Regions from separate parts of the Paenibacillus sp. FSL H7-0690 genome, predicted to be linked through region 1. Evidence: riboswitches for the same ligand, from Rfam matches in the RefSeq annotation. Region 1 holds a riboswitch; each other region holds the start of a gene.
What was found. Region 1 has a riboswitch for thiamine pyrophosphate ahead of MHI32_RS09390 (thiamine phosphate synthase). Riboswitches for the same ligand answer to the same signal wherever they lie in the genome.

Region 1 (4,005 bases):
ATTCACACGCAGTATTTCTAAGTTAATGAAAGTGGAAAGATCTGATGTTGCCTATTATCCGAAAGGTAGGCTGTCACGTGAATCGATGGGTGCTATTCTCTATGACGTTTACCAAATAAAGTTTGCTAATAAACCTAAGTACATGACTGATTATAACGGCACAGCAGTAGTGCCAGGAGATCCTGGCTATGATTCGAATTTGGAGCCAGGAGCTAGAGGTGCGATGTACTATCCTCTTGTATCCTGGACGCAGCTTGTTGATACAGCGGACATTTCTCCTTATTTAATTTCAAAAGTGAAAAGTGCATATGAATTAGGACTCATTAGATCTGAAGTGGGGATTGCCAGAGGCGAAATGGTCAATGGGACAGAACTAGAACCTAAAGCTATAGTGACCCGGGAGAAAGCGGCCAAAGCTCTGTACTTTATGTGGGTGCTGGAACATGAAGTGAATGCAGAAAATCATGTTTCTTCTCTAAAATAGTCAGGGTGAACAATTCAAGGCACAGCAGCGATGCTGTGTCTATTTGTATGCAGTGAATTCCTCTCCACTTACAGCAGTATATCTCTCACGGTTGTTTATATCTACTTTCATTGTGGTAAGTAAGATTCGTAAAGCGATTTAAGAAAATGACAAACCCAGCGTATAAACGTGCATAGTTGTGCCATCCTAAGACGATCAGTTAACTATCAATTTGCTTAACGAGAGGAGATAGGGAAGATGTCAGGCAACAATAAACAAGCTACAAAAACCTTACCCCCACAGGAGCAGTATCATCAGCCAGGGATTGAGAGTGAAATGACGCCGCTGCCCAAATACGAGCCGGCAAATTATAAAGCAGCAGGTAAACTGCAAGACAAGGCGGCGTTAATTACCGGTGGAGACAGCGGAATTGGGCGTGCAGTTGCTGTGCTTTTTGCTAAAGAAGGCGCTGATGTGGTCATTTCATATCTTAATGAACACTCAGATGCAGAGGAAACTAAACGTCAGGTCGAGCAGGAAGGCCGCAAATGTATCCTAATTCCAGGTGATATCGGTGACGAGAAATTCTGTAAAGATCTTATTAAACAGACGGTGGAGGGCTTAGGAAAGCTTGATATTCTCATCAATAACGCGGCAGAGCAACATCCGCAAGCTAAGATCGAGGATATTACTTCCGAGCAGCTTGAGCGTACTTTCCGTACGAATATATTTGCGATGTTCTATTTAACAAAAGCAGCTATGCCTCATTTAAAAGCAGGATCTACCATTATAAATACAACTTCAATTACCGCTTATCGCGGAAGCCCGCAGCTGCTGGACTATTCATCAACTAAAGGAGCTATTCTTAGCTTCACACGATCCTTGTCCACGAATCTGGCAGAGAAGGGCATACGGGTAAACGGTGTTGCTCCAGGTCCAATCTGGACACCGCTGATTCCCTCTACCTTTGATGCAAAACAGGTTAGCGAGTTTGGAGGTACACAGCCTATGAAACGGCCTGGACAACCAGAAGAGCTGGCACCAGCCTATGTATATCTGGCCTCTGACGATTCCAGTTATGTGACTGGACAGGTTATTCATGTAAATGGTGGCGAGGTAGTAAACGGTTAGATCAGAACAGCTAATGTGAATAAATGGGTGTATTTCAATAAAAAAATATGTTACTATAAACCACGTTAGCATTTTAAAATTGTATATTTATGTCACTAGGGGTGCCGATTGGCTGAGACGGAATGGATTTCCGGACCCTTTGAACCTGATCTGGTTAAGACCAGCGTAGGGAAGTGGAGAACGAATTTCTGTTATCGGGCTATTTGTAGTGCCGTCTATATACAGATTCTGACTGCCTTCCTTACGGGGGCAGTTTTTTTGTTTTTTACTGACCTACAGGGAAGTGAGAGAGGAGATCGTGATGTTGCAAGCTGAGATCCATCTAATATCAGACGGCAAGCTACAGCTGAGACATTTTGTTGAACTAGCTGTCACGGTGCAGACATGGGTCGATTATATTCACCTGAGAGATAAGCAATGTCCTGCATGCGAACTGCTCGCTGCGGCACAGGAGCTGTTGGCTGCCGGTATGCCCGCTACCAAACTGATAATCAGCGACCGGATCGATGTAGCCTTGGCAGCTGGTGCCGCGGGGGTTCAGTTGGCTTGGCACAGTCTGAGTCCGGTTACAGCCCGGCGAATTGCACCTCAGCTTCGGCTGGGGAGATCGGTTCATTCTCCGGAAGAAGCGGCAAATGCCTCAGAGCAGGGAGCTGATTATTGCTTGTTTGGTCATGTATTTCCCTCGGATAGCAAGTTAGGGCTGCCCGCACGTGGGTTAGAGCTGCTTGCAGAAACGGTGAAGACCAGCTCTATTCCTGTAATTGCGATTGGCGGAATTAGCCCCGCTAATGCGGCGCAGATCATCAGGAAAGGTGCGGCAGGAGTTGCTGTGATGTCCGGTATTTGCGGAGCGGATGATCCTTATGAGGCCGCCAAAGCTATTCATAAGGCGGTTCATTCATAGCCTGGAGGTAACAGCATGGGCGAAGGGGGTGATTCAGAATGAAGCTGTTGATTAACGGGAAATCCGCAGAGTGTTCTGGTGGTATTCAAACTATAGCTGATTTGATCAGTCTTCCTGAGTGGTCGGGTTGTCTGATGATCATTGAGCTGAATGGAGAAATTGTCAGTAAGGAGAATTATGAAAGTACTGCTCTGAGCGAGGATGATCGTTTGGAACTGGTGCACTTTGTTGGTGGGGGTTGAGATGGAGCGGTATAGAATTTTGAGAAATTTATACGAACCAAAGGGAGGTAATTTCATGCATGACCCGTTACATATTGGCGGCATCGAATTAACCAGTAGATTATTTATCGGAACCGGAAAATATAGCCGGAATACGTTGATCCCCGAAGTGATCGCAAGCTCTGGTTCTCAGGTGATTACTGTAGCGCTTCGCCGAGTGGACCCGCAAGGTGGAGCAGAAAATATCATGAACCACATTCCCGGCCACATGACTCTTCTGCCTAATACCTCAGGAGCGCGTACAGCGGAAGAGGCAGTCCGTATTGCAAGATTAGCAAGAGCTGCGGGACTGGGGAACTGGGTCAAGATCGAAGTGATCAATGATCAGAAATACCTGCTTCCAGATAATCTGGAGACCATACGAGCTACAGAGATTTTAGCAGCGGAGGGTTTTGTAGTATTGCCATATATGAGTCCGGACCTTTCGGCTGCTTTACGTCTGAGAGATGCCGGTGCTGCTGCTGTGATGCCGCTTGGTGCGCCGATCGGGACGAATCGCGGCCTGCGCACTAAGGAGCTTGTGCGTATTCTTATTGAAGAAGTGAATTTGCCGATTATTGTAGACGCCGGGATTGGCAAGCCCTCGGAAGCGGCGGAAGCAATGGAGATGGGGGCCGCTGCTGTTCTGCTTAATACGGCTATTGCAACGGCACGTAATCCGCTCGTCATGGCGGAAGCGTTCCGCGAGGCGATATCCGCTGGCCGCAAAGCTTATTTGGCAGGACTCGGTCCTGTAGAAGAAGTTGCTTTTGCTTCGTCACCGTTGACTGGATTTTTGAACTGAATTTGATAGGTCACGAAAGGAGGGAAGATTAGCATGAGCTTTTTTGACACACTGGCCCGCTTGGAGCAGTATCCTTATGAGCAGCTGTGGAAGGAGTTCCGGGAGGATGACGTTAAGCGGGCGCTTGGAAAAGACAAGCTGAACGAAAATGATTTGCTGGCATTGCTCTCTCCGGCAGCAACGCCGCTGCTAGAGGAGATGGCGTTGGCTGCACAGCGACTGACCCGTGCACATTTTGGTTATTCGATGCAGCTGTTCACACCGATGTATCTTGCGGATTTTTGTGTGAATCATTGTACCTACTGCAGCTTCAGCTCCATTTATGATTTTCCGCGCAAAAAGCTGTCCTTGGAGGAGGTCCGCAGGGAGGCTGAGAAGATTGCAGCTACAGGTCTGCGGCATATCCTCATTTTGACTGGTGAATCGCGCCGGGAGAATC
Region 2 (4,005 bases), 1.6 Mb from region 1:
AGATATTTTTACGCCGGAAAATAGTGCCGGGATAGAAGAGGGCAGCTCCAGCTTGGTGAAGATTTGCCACTTGCTTGCGCCAGCCATTTTCATATAATTCATCATGACCTGATCACTTTGGGCCAGACCGCCCATCGCAGCGACAGCTACCGGGAAGAAACATACTAGTGTAATCAGCACGATTTTGGGCAAAAGACCAAAGCCGAACCAGATAATGAGCAGGGGTCCGAGCGCGATGGAGGGAACATTTTGACTCAGAATAATAAGTGGATAAAAAGCCCGTCTAGCCCAAGGCAAAAGATGCAAAAGCAAAGCAACGATCAGGCCTACCCCCGTACCAATGGGAAAACCAATTAAAGTGAGCCGCAGCGTAGCCATCGTATGAGCCCAAAGACCAGAAGCGTTACTGGTGGATTCACGGGCAATATCAGCTGGACTCGGCAGAATCCAGGATTCAATATGAAATACAGATACAGATAGCTGCCATACGGTTAAAAAGAAGACGACCGCCACAAGGGGCGGCCATATTAGCTTCCAGGTCGATCTCACGGCCGATATTTCTCCGTCAGTTTATCCATGCTGATTCCGTTAGGATTATGAGCGATTTTGATCTGCGAAATTACGCTTGGACTGCCTGCTTCGATCAACGCCTCCTGCATCTGACGCACAACCTCCAGCAGCTCGCTAAGCTCACCTTCCATTGTGGTTTCCAGCGGATTCACTTGATGTTTAACACCGGATTTCTGAATGACCTCAATCGCTTTATCTACGTATGGGATGGAATCCTCATTGTTCGGAGTTTTTGGAATTACTTGAATGCTTAGTAGGGTGTTAGCCACAATAATCAATCCTCTCATTTTATAAGGTAAGTTCAAAAAGCCAACTTTGATAACGAAGTAATTCATTACAATTGTTGTTTACTCCGCCGGTAAAAAATCATTACTGAATGCACTAGCAGCATCCAGCGGTTTATCCAGCAACTTCAGATCATACATCCAGTCGCCGTAATTTTGCCAGACCTCGGTTTTTTGCTCGCCCCAGCGGGCAGCATCGTCCTTGTATTTTGGGCTAAGCCATTTTTGGCTAGCTAGGACAAGGTCGGCGTCCAGGTCAGGAACGGCCTTCGATAACATACCGGCAGCCTCTTCCGGATGATCTATGGCATATTGATAACCTTTTGATGTGGCTTTCATGAAGGCCTTCACCAGATCAGGATGATCTGCAATTTGCTTCTCACTCGTCGTCAGCACAGGCGTGTAATAATCGAGCTGCGGCGCATAATCCTTTAAGTACAGCATATCCAATGGCTCGCCACGCAACTCAGCCTCAACACCAGTCCAAGCGTAGAAAATCCAGGCGAAATCAATGTCACGTTTGACGGCGGTAAAATAATCAGCTTCACCGATACTGATCAGCTTCACCTTTTTCACATCGCCACCTTCAGGATCCATGATGGCTTTCATGGCTGCTTCTTCGGCCGGTGAGCCCCAGCCTCCGTAGGTTTTACCTTCGAAATCCTTTGGTGATTTAATATTGCGATCTACTGGAGCGGCGAATCCCGACGTATTATGCTGAATAATAGCTGCTATCGAGACAAGGGGTACGCCTTGTAGACGGGCTAGTGTTAATCCTTCTTGGGCGCTGATGCCAAATGCAGCTTCGCCAGAAGTAACCATAGTATCAGAACCCGCTGCGCCTGGCTGAACGATCTCGACGTCCAGACCTTCTTCAGCGTAGTAACCAAGATCCTTAGCTACGTATAGACCGGTATGATTCGTGTTCGGTGTCCAGTCGAGTGCGACTTTAACTTTGGTGAGCTCTTTTGGAGCATCCGTCCCAGCCGCAGCAGTTGGATCAGTAGCATTTGCTTTGTTTCCGGCTGTATTCCCATTGTTGCTGCCGCATCCGGCAATGGCAAGAATGAGTACACAGGTGAGGCACAACGTAAGTGCTTTTTTAAGGTGCATGTCTTCTTCTCTCCTTAAAGGTTACAAGAATCCCGTCTTCACAACATGAACCGTAAAGTGTAGTATGTACGTTTTTCTACATCTTTTAGTGATCTTACAAAAAAAGCGCCCCGAGTGATCGGGACGCTGGCTTGGCGCAAGGTTAGTTAAGGTCACAGGGACCAGAACCAATTGGCGATTCCTACGCTGGCATTATCCAGATCAGGTATAAGGGTCAGTATCTTGTGGGATACAATCTCAGCCGGCCAATTCCAGCACCCCTGGTTCTATGAAGTTAACGGGTATTTCTATGTGCAATATAAGTAAGTATAAGTTTTGTACCCATACTTTATATCTTATATTTCTCGCATACGGTGTATTATAGACGGCTGTACTCGGAATGTCTAGTAGTGCACTCCTGAATTTTTCCAATCCAGTAGTTTCTTTTTTGCTAGTCTAGATCTTTATATTTTTTGCGGTGACGCCGTTTAAGCTCACTAACCAGCGCCCCTAGCGTGAGGACAACGCTGATCAGAATCCCGCTCATGATCACGAAGAGGGCAAGAAATTCAAAGGGAGAATAACCAATCATTTTACTCCATTGAATCTTTCCATCCAGATCGTCAATGACCTGATTCATGCCGTAAATCCCGCTTACTACCGTAAATACAGTAAGAATCATCAGCAGATTATCCCGTCGCTTGGATTGAAACTTATCCTGATACTGAAACAGGTCATTTAAAGTTTCTTTCACTTCCTCGAACAAAGCGTCGTTTCCGTATACTTTACGCAGCTGAAGAAATATCTCCCGGCCCTGCGACTGGGAAATCAACTCCAAGAAGTAGAACTTTGCCGAGAACTTATTAATGGAGTAGATTAGATTGTCTATTTCCTCATAATCATGATTAATCCGAAGTCGGGAGTGCATATTGGCTAGCTTTAGCAGAACGATTTTGTGGAAAATATTGAGTAAAAATCCGTAATAATATTGCCCGTACATCTGGTTGGCTAGACTAACAGCAATCTCCTGTTCAGCGCGGGTCATGCAGCAAAAGGTCTGCTCATTCATCATATAATACGTGTCTGGACCCCAGCGATTATAGGAGTGTTCATGACAATAGTTCGCAATATATGCTGGATCGCTGGCACTGGCATAGGGCTTTCCGTTCAGATCAATTCCATCAAGCTGTGAGGCACGATAGCGCAGATTTACACTAATCTCATCAGAGCTTTCTTCATTCTGAAAGCCATAAAAAGCTTGCACCTGCATTCTTTCATCTACGAAAAAAGGAAGGGTCTCGAAATAAGCCCCATTGATATCCGATTGATCCAGATATGGCTCCAGTCCATCCACCAAATTTCGGAAGACAAAATCCTCTACCATCTCATAGGTCTGTTCCCCGCAATGAATATAAGTGTAATCATCCTGTATGAAGGTATTCTCTAGCGCACGGAAACGATCCGCGAATTCTAGGGCAATACTAAAGGGAATTGAATCCCCCTCCAGTTGGACACGTATCGTCACGAATCCAAGCTGAAAAGGACATATGAATATATCCGTCGAGAGAATTTTGAAAAATATAGATTGCTGCGGAATCTCCAGAATGCAGTCGAGATTATTTACTCTGGAAAAACGGCGAAACGAGTCGGCATCCTTCCTGCGTGGAAAAAGGACATGTGCAGCAAACGGTAAATAGGTGCGCTCCATTCGTTCATGGGAAACACAGTAGCCATCTCCGTAGTAGGCAGCTTCAAGCTCTTTATTATCCAGAAAAAAACGTGTGAAGCCGTCGTCCTGTAATTGCTGGATAAGCTGCTTAGAATCGCCCTTTTTTATAGAAAAGGGAAATATAAACTGCATGAGCGCAGTATGTAACAAAGGCTCAGTTGAAGACTCATTCATTCATCGTCCATCCTTGTGCTCAGAATATGCTTATAGATCACATTACCCTAAAAGGATAACGTTGATACTGTTCTAAATACGGGAACTCTTTCCTTTCACCGCTTGCATGGATTGGAACCTCCATGCGGCAATGCTTAGCAGAAACAAGAAGGCGGC
Region 3 (4,005 bases), 740 kb from region 1:
TTCTCAATCTCCTTGTCGAGCGGTGAAGTTGCATCTTCATGTGCAACCAGTAAATCCAGGGCTTGTTCAGGATTCTGCTCCACAAATATCTGTCCTTTTGTTATGGCATTTAGAAATTTTTTGAAGTAGGCTTCAGAATTTTGCAATCCTTGTTCGCTGGCCACCAGCACAAGCTCATAATAGTCAGGTACTCCGTAATCCGTTGGATTAAGCGAGGTGACTGGATGTCCCTCTTTTTCAAGGATCAGTTGTTCATGGTTGATGAACCCGCCCATTATTGCGTCCACTTGTCCTGTAGAGATCGCAGGGATAAGGTCAAAACCTACGTCAATCAGCTTGGCGGATGAAGGATCGCCTCCATCACTCTGGATCATTGTCCGAATCATTGCTTCATAGAGCGGAATGGAGGAATAGCCGATTTGTTTTCCTGCGAGCTCTTTGGGACTATGAATACTGCCTGCCTGAGGAACCATCAGATGATTCAGTGGATGCCGCACGATAGCTGCAATCGAACGTACAGGAATTTTCTCGCCGCGTGCCATAAGTACCTGAGGCTGATAGCTGAGCGCTAGATCAATTTGATTTGCTGCTACAAGCTTTAGGGCGTCATTGCTGTCCGCAGGCATTTTGATCTCGACATCCAAACCTTCCTCTTGGAAAAAACCTTGCTGTTGCGCAGCGTATAGAAAGGAATGAACGACATTGGGATACCAATCAAGCATAATCGTCAGTTTGTGTGACTGCTTATTTTCGGTGTTGGAGGAACCGGTTTGGGAGTTGCTATTTAGCTTGTCTGCCTTCCCGCAGCTGCTTAAGAGCAAAAGTGTGCATACTAGAAATACAGAAATAAGTCCTCGTTGTGGGGATTTTAATTGATTCATTGGTTAGATCCTCTTTTCTTTAAAAATAATTGTTCGAGTAAAGCTATCGCCAGAAAAAGTACAACACCAAGCGCGGACAGCAGAAATACAGCCGCAAACATTTCATCGCTCTGCATATTTCCGGCCATTCTGCGGCTGAAGTAACCGAGTCCTTTACTGCCGCCGAGCCATTCCCCGATAGTAGCTCCGATGACGCAGTATACAATGGACAGCTTTAAGCCAGAGAAAAAAGCAGGCAATGCCAGTGGAATTTGGGTTTTGACAAGCAGCTGCCAGCGGTTTGCACCAAATGTTAATAATAAGTCCTTGTAAGTCTGGCCACTTGTACGAAGTCCATCATATGTACTCACTACGACTGGAAAAAAAGCCGTCAAAAACACCACAGCCACTTTGCTCCACAGCGTATATCCGAACCACATAATAAAAATGGGGGATAGCGCAATTAATGGGACCGTCTGGCTAATGATAAGGAAGGGATAGATGGCCTTTTCTACGGGGCGAAACAGGAACATTCCAATGCCCAGCAATACACCAAAAATCACAGAAAGGACAAAACCCACCAGTATCTCCTGTAACGTCGCCAATAAATGCTGTCCAAATAATAATTGCCTGTGCTCGATCAATGCGATGCCAATAGATGAAGGTGCAGGGAGAATAAAGGCTGGAATCAAGTGAAGGCGAACAGCTGACTCCCAGATTACAAGAATGAGCAGTACCAGAAGAAGGAAGGGACCATAGTTGTCTAGATGTTTTTTAAAAGGTATAGGTTGCATGCAATCTTCGCTCCAACTCTGCCCGTAGTGCTATAAACCGGGGTTCATAGTTCATCTTATAATGTCTTGGTTTTGGTAGATCGACAATGATCTCCTGTAATTCGCTGTGCGCACCGCCAGATAATAAATAAATCCGGTCACTGAGCAATAGGGCTTCTTCCAGATCATGAGTGATGAGCATAATCGTCTGATTCAGTTCACCCCATAACTTCAACAGCCAACGGTGTATCTCACGTTTGGTCATGGCATCGAGAGCGCCAAAGGGCTCATCCAGCAGCATAAGACCACTTCCGCCTCCAGCCACTAAGGTGCGCAGAAATGCTACTCGCTGTTTCATACCTCCCGAAAGTTCATGGGGATAAGCCTTCTCTACATCTGTTAAGCCGAAGCGGGCCAACATTTCCCGAATCTGAGTGATCGTTTTCTGTTTACTAAATCTGGGCTTGATCTCCCAGGGCAAAAGGCAGTTGTCGAGCACTGTTCTCCAAGGCAGCAATAAATCCTGCTGAGGCATATAAGCGATCTGACCTAAACGACTAGCGGTTGAGGGGAGCGTAGGGAGTTTTATTTTTCCATGAGTAGGTTCGAGTAAACCGGCAACCGTTTTGAAAAATGTGCTTTTCCCGCATCCGCTAGCACCTACTACGGAGACGAATTCCCCTTGCCTGATATCCATGGATAGATTTGCGAATACAGGGGGTTGTTCAGTTTCCGGAAAAGAGTAGGTTAGGCCTTGAATAGATAAAATGGTCGTGATGATCTAACCTCCTAATATTTTTGTGGAGCGTCTAAACAAATAAAGACCCATCCATTTCCAGAGGAAATGAATGGGTCAAAAAGTTCATTCTGCATAATAACACTTAACATGCTTGATGAAAATTCTGCTCCACTTCCCTCCGCTGGTATGATCCAGATCAGGTTCCAAGGGTCCGGAGCTTGAAGCTCCGTCTCAGTCGGCCGACTCCCCTAGTGAAATAACAGGTCCATATTAATTTGTTTATAAATATACCATATCTTTCTGAGAAGTAAAGAGAGAAAGAAGTGAAGGATTAATCCAAGATTGGGTAAGATATAAGTAGAAATCTAGTTAATATTACAATTCCGATGTATATAATCGGAAAAAAGTATTGACGATCATGTGATGGCAGTGTACTATTCAATTTACCGGAAAAAAACCGGATAGAGAGAGGGGATTTAATAATGAAAAAATGGAGTTTAACTATTATATTGGCGTTAACCGTGGTTCTTGTAGCGGCTTGCGGCAATAATTCGAATACCAATACGGCTGCTGAACCAACAGCTGGAACGAATGGTGGAGCAGCATCTTCAGCGCAAAACAGTTTGGAGGCTGTGAAGGCCAGCGGCAAATTGCGGATAGGTACAGAAGGGACTTATGCACCTTTTACTTATCATGACACTGCGGGGAAATTGACGGGTTTTGACGTGGAAATTGCCGAAGAAGTAGCCAAACGTTTAGGTGTTGAAGCTGAATTTTTTGAAACTCAGTGGGATGGTATTTTTGCTGGGATGGATGCGAAACGGTTTGATGTCATTTTTAATGAAGTTTCCATTAACGAAGATCGCAAAGTGAAATATGATTTCTCTGAACCCTATATTGTATCCAAGGCAGTATTGATCGTGAGCGAAAACAATGAGGATATTAAGACCTTTGCTGATCTAAAGGGTAAAAAAGCCGGACAATCCCTGACCAGTAACTTATCCGACATCGCTCGTGAGAACGGTGCTGAAATCGTAGCTACGGACGGTTTCAATCAAGCGATGGACCTGCTGACTTCGGGACGTATTGATGCAACTGTGAATGATGGCTTGTCTTATCTGGATCTGAAAAAACAAAAACCAGATGCAAAAATTAAAGTGGTTGATGAGATTCCTGAAGGCTCACAAAGTGCCGCGGTATTCCTGAAAGGCAATGATGAGCTGGTGAATGCGGTCAGTGATGCGATTAAAGAGATGAAAAGTGATGGAACGTACTTGAAAATTTCCGAGAAATACTTTGGAGCTGACGTTTCAAAATAATACAAGGCTAGCAAGGCTAATTAAGCCTAGAAGCTAAAAAGGATGTCTGAATAATGGATGACCGCAAAATACAAATTTTCTTAGATACACTGCTACCCCTGCTTAAAGCCGGGGTGGCTTTTACCATTCCGTTGGCGCTACTTTCCTTTGTGCTTGGATTGATTTTGGCGATCCTAACCGCGTTGGCACGTCTTTCACCGTGGGTAATTCCGAAGCTAATCGCCCGTTTTTATGTATGGGTCATTCGGGGAACCCCGTTGTTAGTGCAGCTATTTATTATATTTTATGGTTTGCCGGCTGTTGGTATTGTACTC
Region 4 (4,005 bases), 2.9 Mb from region 1:
TCGCCAAATCTGCGGCATGAGCCGCTATTTTATAAGTAATGACCCCTATACGTACATCTTCCTTATTAGGCAGGCCAAGATGTTCCTTCGGAGTTACGTAACATAACATAGCTGTACCGAACCAACCAATCATCGCTGCACCTATAGCAGAGGTAATATGATCATAACCAGGCGCAATATCTGTAGTCAGTGGACCTAATGTATAAAAAGGGGCTTCGTTACAAGTTTCAAGTTGCTTATCCATATTCTCTTTAATCAAGTGCATCGGCACATGTCCTGGACCCTCTACCATCACCTGTACATCATGACTCCAAGCTATAGCTGTTAATTCACCTAACGTCTCTAACTCGGCAAATTGTGCTTCATCATTCGCATCAGCAATCGAACCCGGACGTAATCCATCGCCTAGGGAAAAAGAAACATCGTACAGCTTCATGATTTCACATATCTCTTCAAAATGTGTATATAAAAAGTTCTCTTGATGATGCGCAAGACACCATGCCGCCATGATGGAGCCACCTCTTGAAACAATGCCTGTCATACGTTGTGCAGTCAACGGGATATAACGAAGCAGAACCCCCGCATGAATGGTAAAATAATCAACCCCTTGCTCCGCTTGCTCAATGAGCGTATCACGGTATACTTCCCACGTTAAATCTTCCGCTTTCCCATTCACTTTTTCCAACGCTTGATAGATAGGCACCGTTCCAATAGGAACAGGAGAATTACGGATGATCCACTCGCGTGTCGTATGAATGTTTTTACCTGTTGAGAGATCCATTATATTATCTGCACCCCAGCGGGTGGCCCATCTCATCTTCTCTACCTCTTCCTCTATGGATGAGGATACTGCGGAATTTCCTATATTGGCATTGATCTTCACTAAAAAATTGCGTCCAATAATCATTGGTTCACTCTCTGGATGATTGATATTCGCTGGAATGATGGCGCGGCCGCGGGCTACTTCATCTCTTACAAATTCCGGTGCCACATTCTCACGAATCGCAACGTATTCCATTTCCGAAGTAATAATCCCTTTGCGTGCATAATGCATTTGAGAGACATTACGCCCCTTTTTCGCTCGCAAAGGTTTTCTATGGAGCGCTGGAAACACTTCCGCCACAGCTTTTCCCGTTGCATTCCCGTTATCTTCAGGCTTCATGGTTCTTCCTTCGTACGCTTCCGCATCCCCTCGTTCCTCAATCCAGCTTAGACGATTGGGCTCTAACCCCTGACGAATATCAGTATGAATATTAGCATCCGTGTAAGCCCCGCTTGTGTCATAGACATGAATTGGGGCATTCTCCTCTTCGCCGTCTATGCCCGCAGTTGGACTAAGTGAGATCTCCCGCATAGGCACCTGAATATCAGGCCGTGAACCCTTTACATACACTTTTTGACTTGCTGGAAAAGCTGATAGATTGATTGGATCGTTGTTCAATTCGCTTGTCATCTCAATTCCTCCTATAAGGTGATTTGATCAAGCGGAGACGGTCTACTCCCCCACAAATAGAAAAGGCCACATCTGTATAAGATGCGGCCTTAGAGTAGACAAATAGAAATAGAACTCCATTTCCTCCGCTGGCATTATCCAGATCAGGTTTGACGGTCGATAGTTATAACTATCCTCTCAGCCTGGTCCCACCAAGCTCCCGTGACTATATAATTGCTACTTCAAAGTATAACCGAAAAGAGAAAATTATCCAAATCTACTCAAATGTGAGATCAATGTATACGTTAGTTTAACACCAATACCCCAAATCCTTCCAGAAGCACCTCGCCCGACAATGTTGTGCCGCTCAGTAAATCTGTTTTGGTCTCATGAAGATGGATCGTGACAGGAGTCTCACTATAATTAAGCAAAAAAGCATAACTGGAAGAAGCTCCGGTACGGACTTGCAGTTCTACCTCTTCTGGGAGCTCCAGCCAATCTGCTGGTGATTGTAGATCAATTAAATTTATGATCTCAGCCGCTGCCTGTTCATTAAATACGGCTCCGTAATACCAAACCTCACCCTTGCCGCGACGATTTCTAGTTACCGCCGGTTTTCCCGCATAATAATCAGAGGCGTAGACCGCCATCACTTCAACCGAAGCTTCCTCTATTTTGAGAATATCATTAAAGTCATCTGCTCCTGTAACGACTTCGGTCACGCCCGACCAGCTAATTGTTGTTGGCTGACGACTGCCCTTAACCATTGTGAATTCTTCAACTGTGATCCCGCATAGATCCTTAGCAGCACCTGGGAAAGGACGCATATAACATTGTCCGCGCTCATCCTTATAGCCGGTTCTACAGCCGAAGATCAGTTTGCCGCCTTGCTGAACATATTCATCCAGCAGTGCTGCTGTCTCATCTGTCATAATCGCTGGGTGAGGATAGATAAGCACGTCGTACCTTGCAAGCTCCTCCAGCGTTGTTTTTTTGCGTAAATAGAGTACGTCATTCGGGATATGCTTCCGCTGAAGCGCCTTGTACCACTCCTTATTGCTCTTCCACATAAACGGGCCATGCCAAACATCGTATTCTCCATCCCACTCATTGTCATAATCACGAACAATAGCAATGTTAGCCTGATTACGAGTACCGACAAACGCATGACCTGCTGCTGCCAGCTCCTGACCGATCTGCCCCGCTTCCCGCACTCTCCGGTTAGGCTGATTATGATAGTCATTGATTCCATGCCAATAAATTTCATTGCCCATCGTAGCTGTCCGCCAGCGGAAATATAACACCATATCTGCTCCATGAGCGATCGACTGATAGGTCCATAACCGCATCTGCCCGGGCTTTGGAGAAGGCATATCCATCCGGTTCACCCAGCCACCCGGGCCCGACTGCTGCTCCATAATGCAGAAATTCGGGGATATCGAACGAACAACAGATAACGACAGTCCCCAGCCTCTATCATTCAGCGGATTCCGCTCATTCGGGTCATAAAAAATAGTAGAGAACTGAGGATAGGAATCATAGCTGAAGAAATCCAACAGTTCATCCGTCATTTCATGGCTATCGAGATGCCCGAACAGACCGTTCGTGGTTACCCACTGCTTAGGGGCAAGTTTACGGATGATATCCGCTTGGTTTTTGGCAAAAGAATTTGTATTGTCCGAAATAAACCGTTTTTCATCCAATGCCTGATGAGGATTGGGTTGCTTCGGTACTGGAGTCGGACGTGGAAGATAGACCTGAGACCAGTCACTATAGCTTTGATTCCAAAAAACAGCTCCCCAAGCCTCGTTCAAATGCTCAAGTGTAACATATTTCTGCTGTAGCCATTCCCGGAAAGCCTTATGGTCACTCTCCGAATAAAATTCACTGATCTCACAGTTGAGCTCATTATCAATTTGCCAGCCAACTACACCCGGATGATTGCCGTAATGTTCAGCCATTTGTTCTGCAATACGTGCACACAGTTCCCGGTATTTAGGACTGCTGTAATTATAATGACGGCGCATGCCATGCTGAAGTGTAACACCTTCGTAGGTAACATTTAAAACTTCGGGATACTTATCAGTCAACCAAGCTGGAGGCGTCGCCGTCGGAGTACCAAGTACAACCTGAAGACCATATTTATGTGCTAGATCAATCGCCCGATCAAAGAGCCCGAACTGAAACTGCCCTTCTGCCGGTTCAAAAATAGACCAAGCAAACTCCCCCATCCGAATGATCGTAAAGCCGAGTTCACGCATCCGGCGATAATCGTCCTCCCACATGTTTTCTGGCCAGTGCTCCGGATAATAACAGACGCCAAGCTCGAATTTTTCAGTTGCGACAGGTTTCTTCATCATTACCTCCAAAGTATTAAAAATATGCTTTCAATATTTTATAATTCTATTGTAGTATCAATGATAAGAGGTCTTATATAACAAAATATTGCTATCATATAACAATCTTGCGTTCATTGCCTTAATCCAACTTGCGCTCTGTTGCGCTACAGAAACGGGTGCTGCCAAACATGAAGAAACAATGGTATTTGCCGACACCGGCTTTTTCGAAATATG

Region 2: it holds a riboswitch for thiamine pyrophosphate, as region 1 does, so the genes downstream of both, MHI32_RS02465 (ABC transporter substrate-binding protein) here and MHI32_RS09390 (thiamine phosphate synthase) in region 1, are expected to answer to the same signal.
Region 3: it holds a riboswitch for thiamine pyrophosphate, as region 1 does, so the genes downstream of both, MHI32_RS12735 (ABC transporter ATP-binding protein) here and MHI32_RS09390 (thiamine phosphate synthase) in region 1, are expected to answer to the same signal.
Region 4: it holds a riboswitch for thiamine pyrophosphate, as region 1 does, so the genes downstream of both, thiC (phosphomethylpyrimidine synthase ThiC) here and MHI32_RS09390 (thiamine phosphate synthase) in region 1, are expected to answer to the same signal.

What each region holds. Positions count from the first base shown of each region.
Region 1 is NZ_CP150281.1:2,170,822-2,174,826, forward strand. Features, by position in the region: gene MHI32_RS09380 (GDSL-type esterase/lipase family protein) at 1-484, shown strand, start outside; gene MHI32_RS09385 (SDR family oxidoreductase) at 722-1,594, shown strand; TPP riboswitch at 1,682-1,783, shown strand; gene MHI32_RS09390 (thiamine phosphate synthase) at 1,896-2,501, shown strand; gene thiS (sulfur carrier protein ThiS) at 2,540-2,743, shown strand; gene MHI32_RS09400 (thiazole synthase) at 2,799-3,566, shown strand; gene thiH (2-iminoacetate synthase ThiH) at 3,600-4,005, shown strand, end outside.
Region 2 is NZ_CP150281.1:528,764-532,768, forward strand. Features, by position in the region: gene MHI32_RS02455 (ABC transporter permease) at 1-549, opposite strand, end outside; gene MHI32_RS02460 (MTH1187 family thiamine-binding protein) at 546-839, opposite strand; gene MHI32_RS02465 (ABC transporter substrate-binding protein) at 918-1,967, opposite strand; TPP riboswitch at 2,129-2,239, opposite strand; gene MHI32_RS02470 (hypothetical protein) at 2,398-3,849, opposite strand; gene MHI32_RS02475 (MFS transporter) at 3,922-4,005, opposite strand, start outside.
Region 3 is NZ_CP150281.1:2,910,391-2,914,395, forward strand. Features, by position in the region: gene MHI32_RS12725 (ABC transporter substrate-binding protein) at 1-881, opposite strand, end outside; gene MHI32_RS12730 (ABC transporter permease) at 878-1,654, opposite strand; gene MHI32_RS12735 (ABC transporter ATP-binding protein) at 1,635-2,330, opposite strand; TPP riboswitch at 2,529-2,632, opposite strand; gene MHI32_RS12740 (amino acid ABC transporter substrate-binding protein) at 2,855-3,691, shown strand; gene MHI32_RS12745 (amino acid ABC transporter permease) at 3,745-4,005, shown strand, end outside.
Region 4 is NZ_CP150281.1:6,187,046-6,191,050, forward strand. Features, by position in the region: gene thiC (phosphomethylpyrimidine synthase ThiC) at 1-1,453, opposite strand, end outside; TPP riboswitch at 1,554-1,666, opposite strand; gene MHI32_RS27140 (beta-galactosidase) at 1,738-3,789, opposite strand; gene MHI32_RS27145 (AraC family transcriptional regulator) at 3,960-4,005, shown strand, end outside.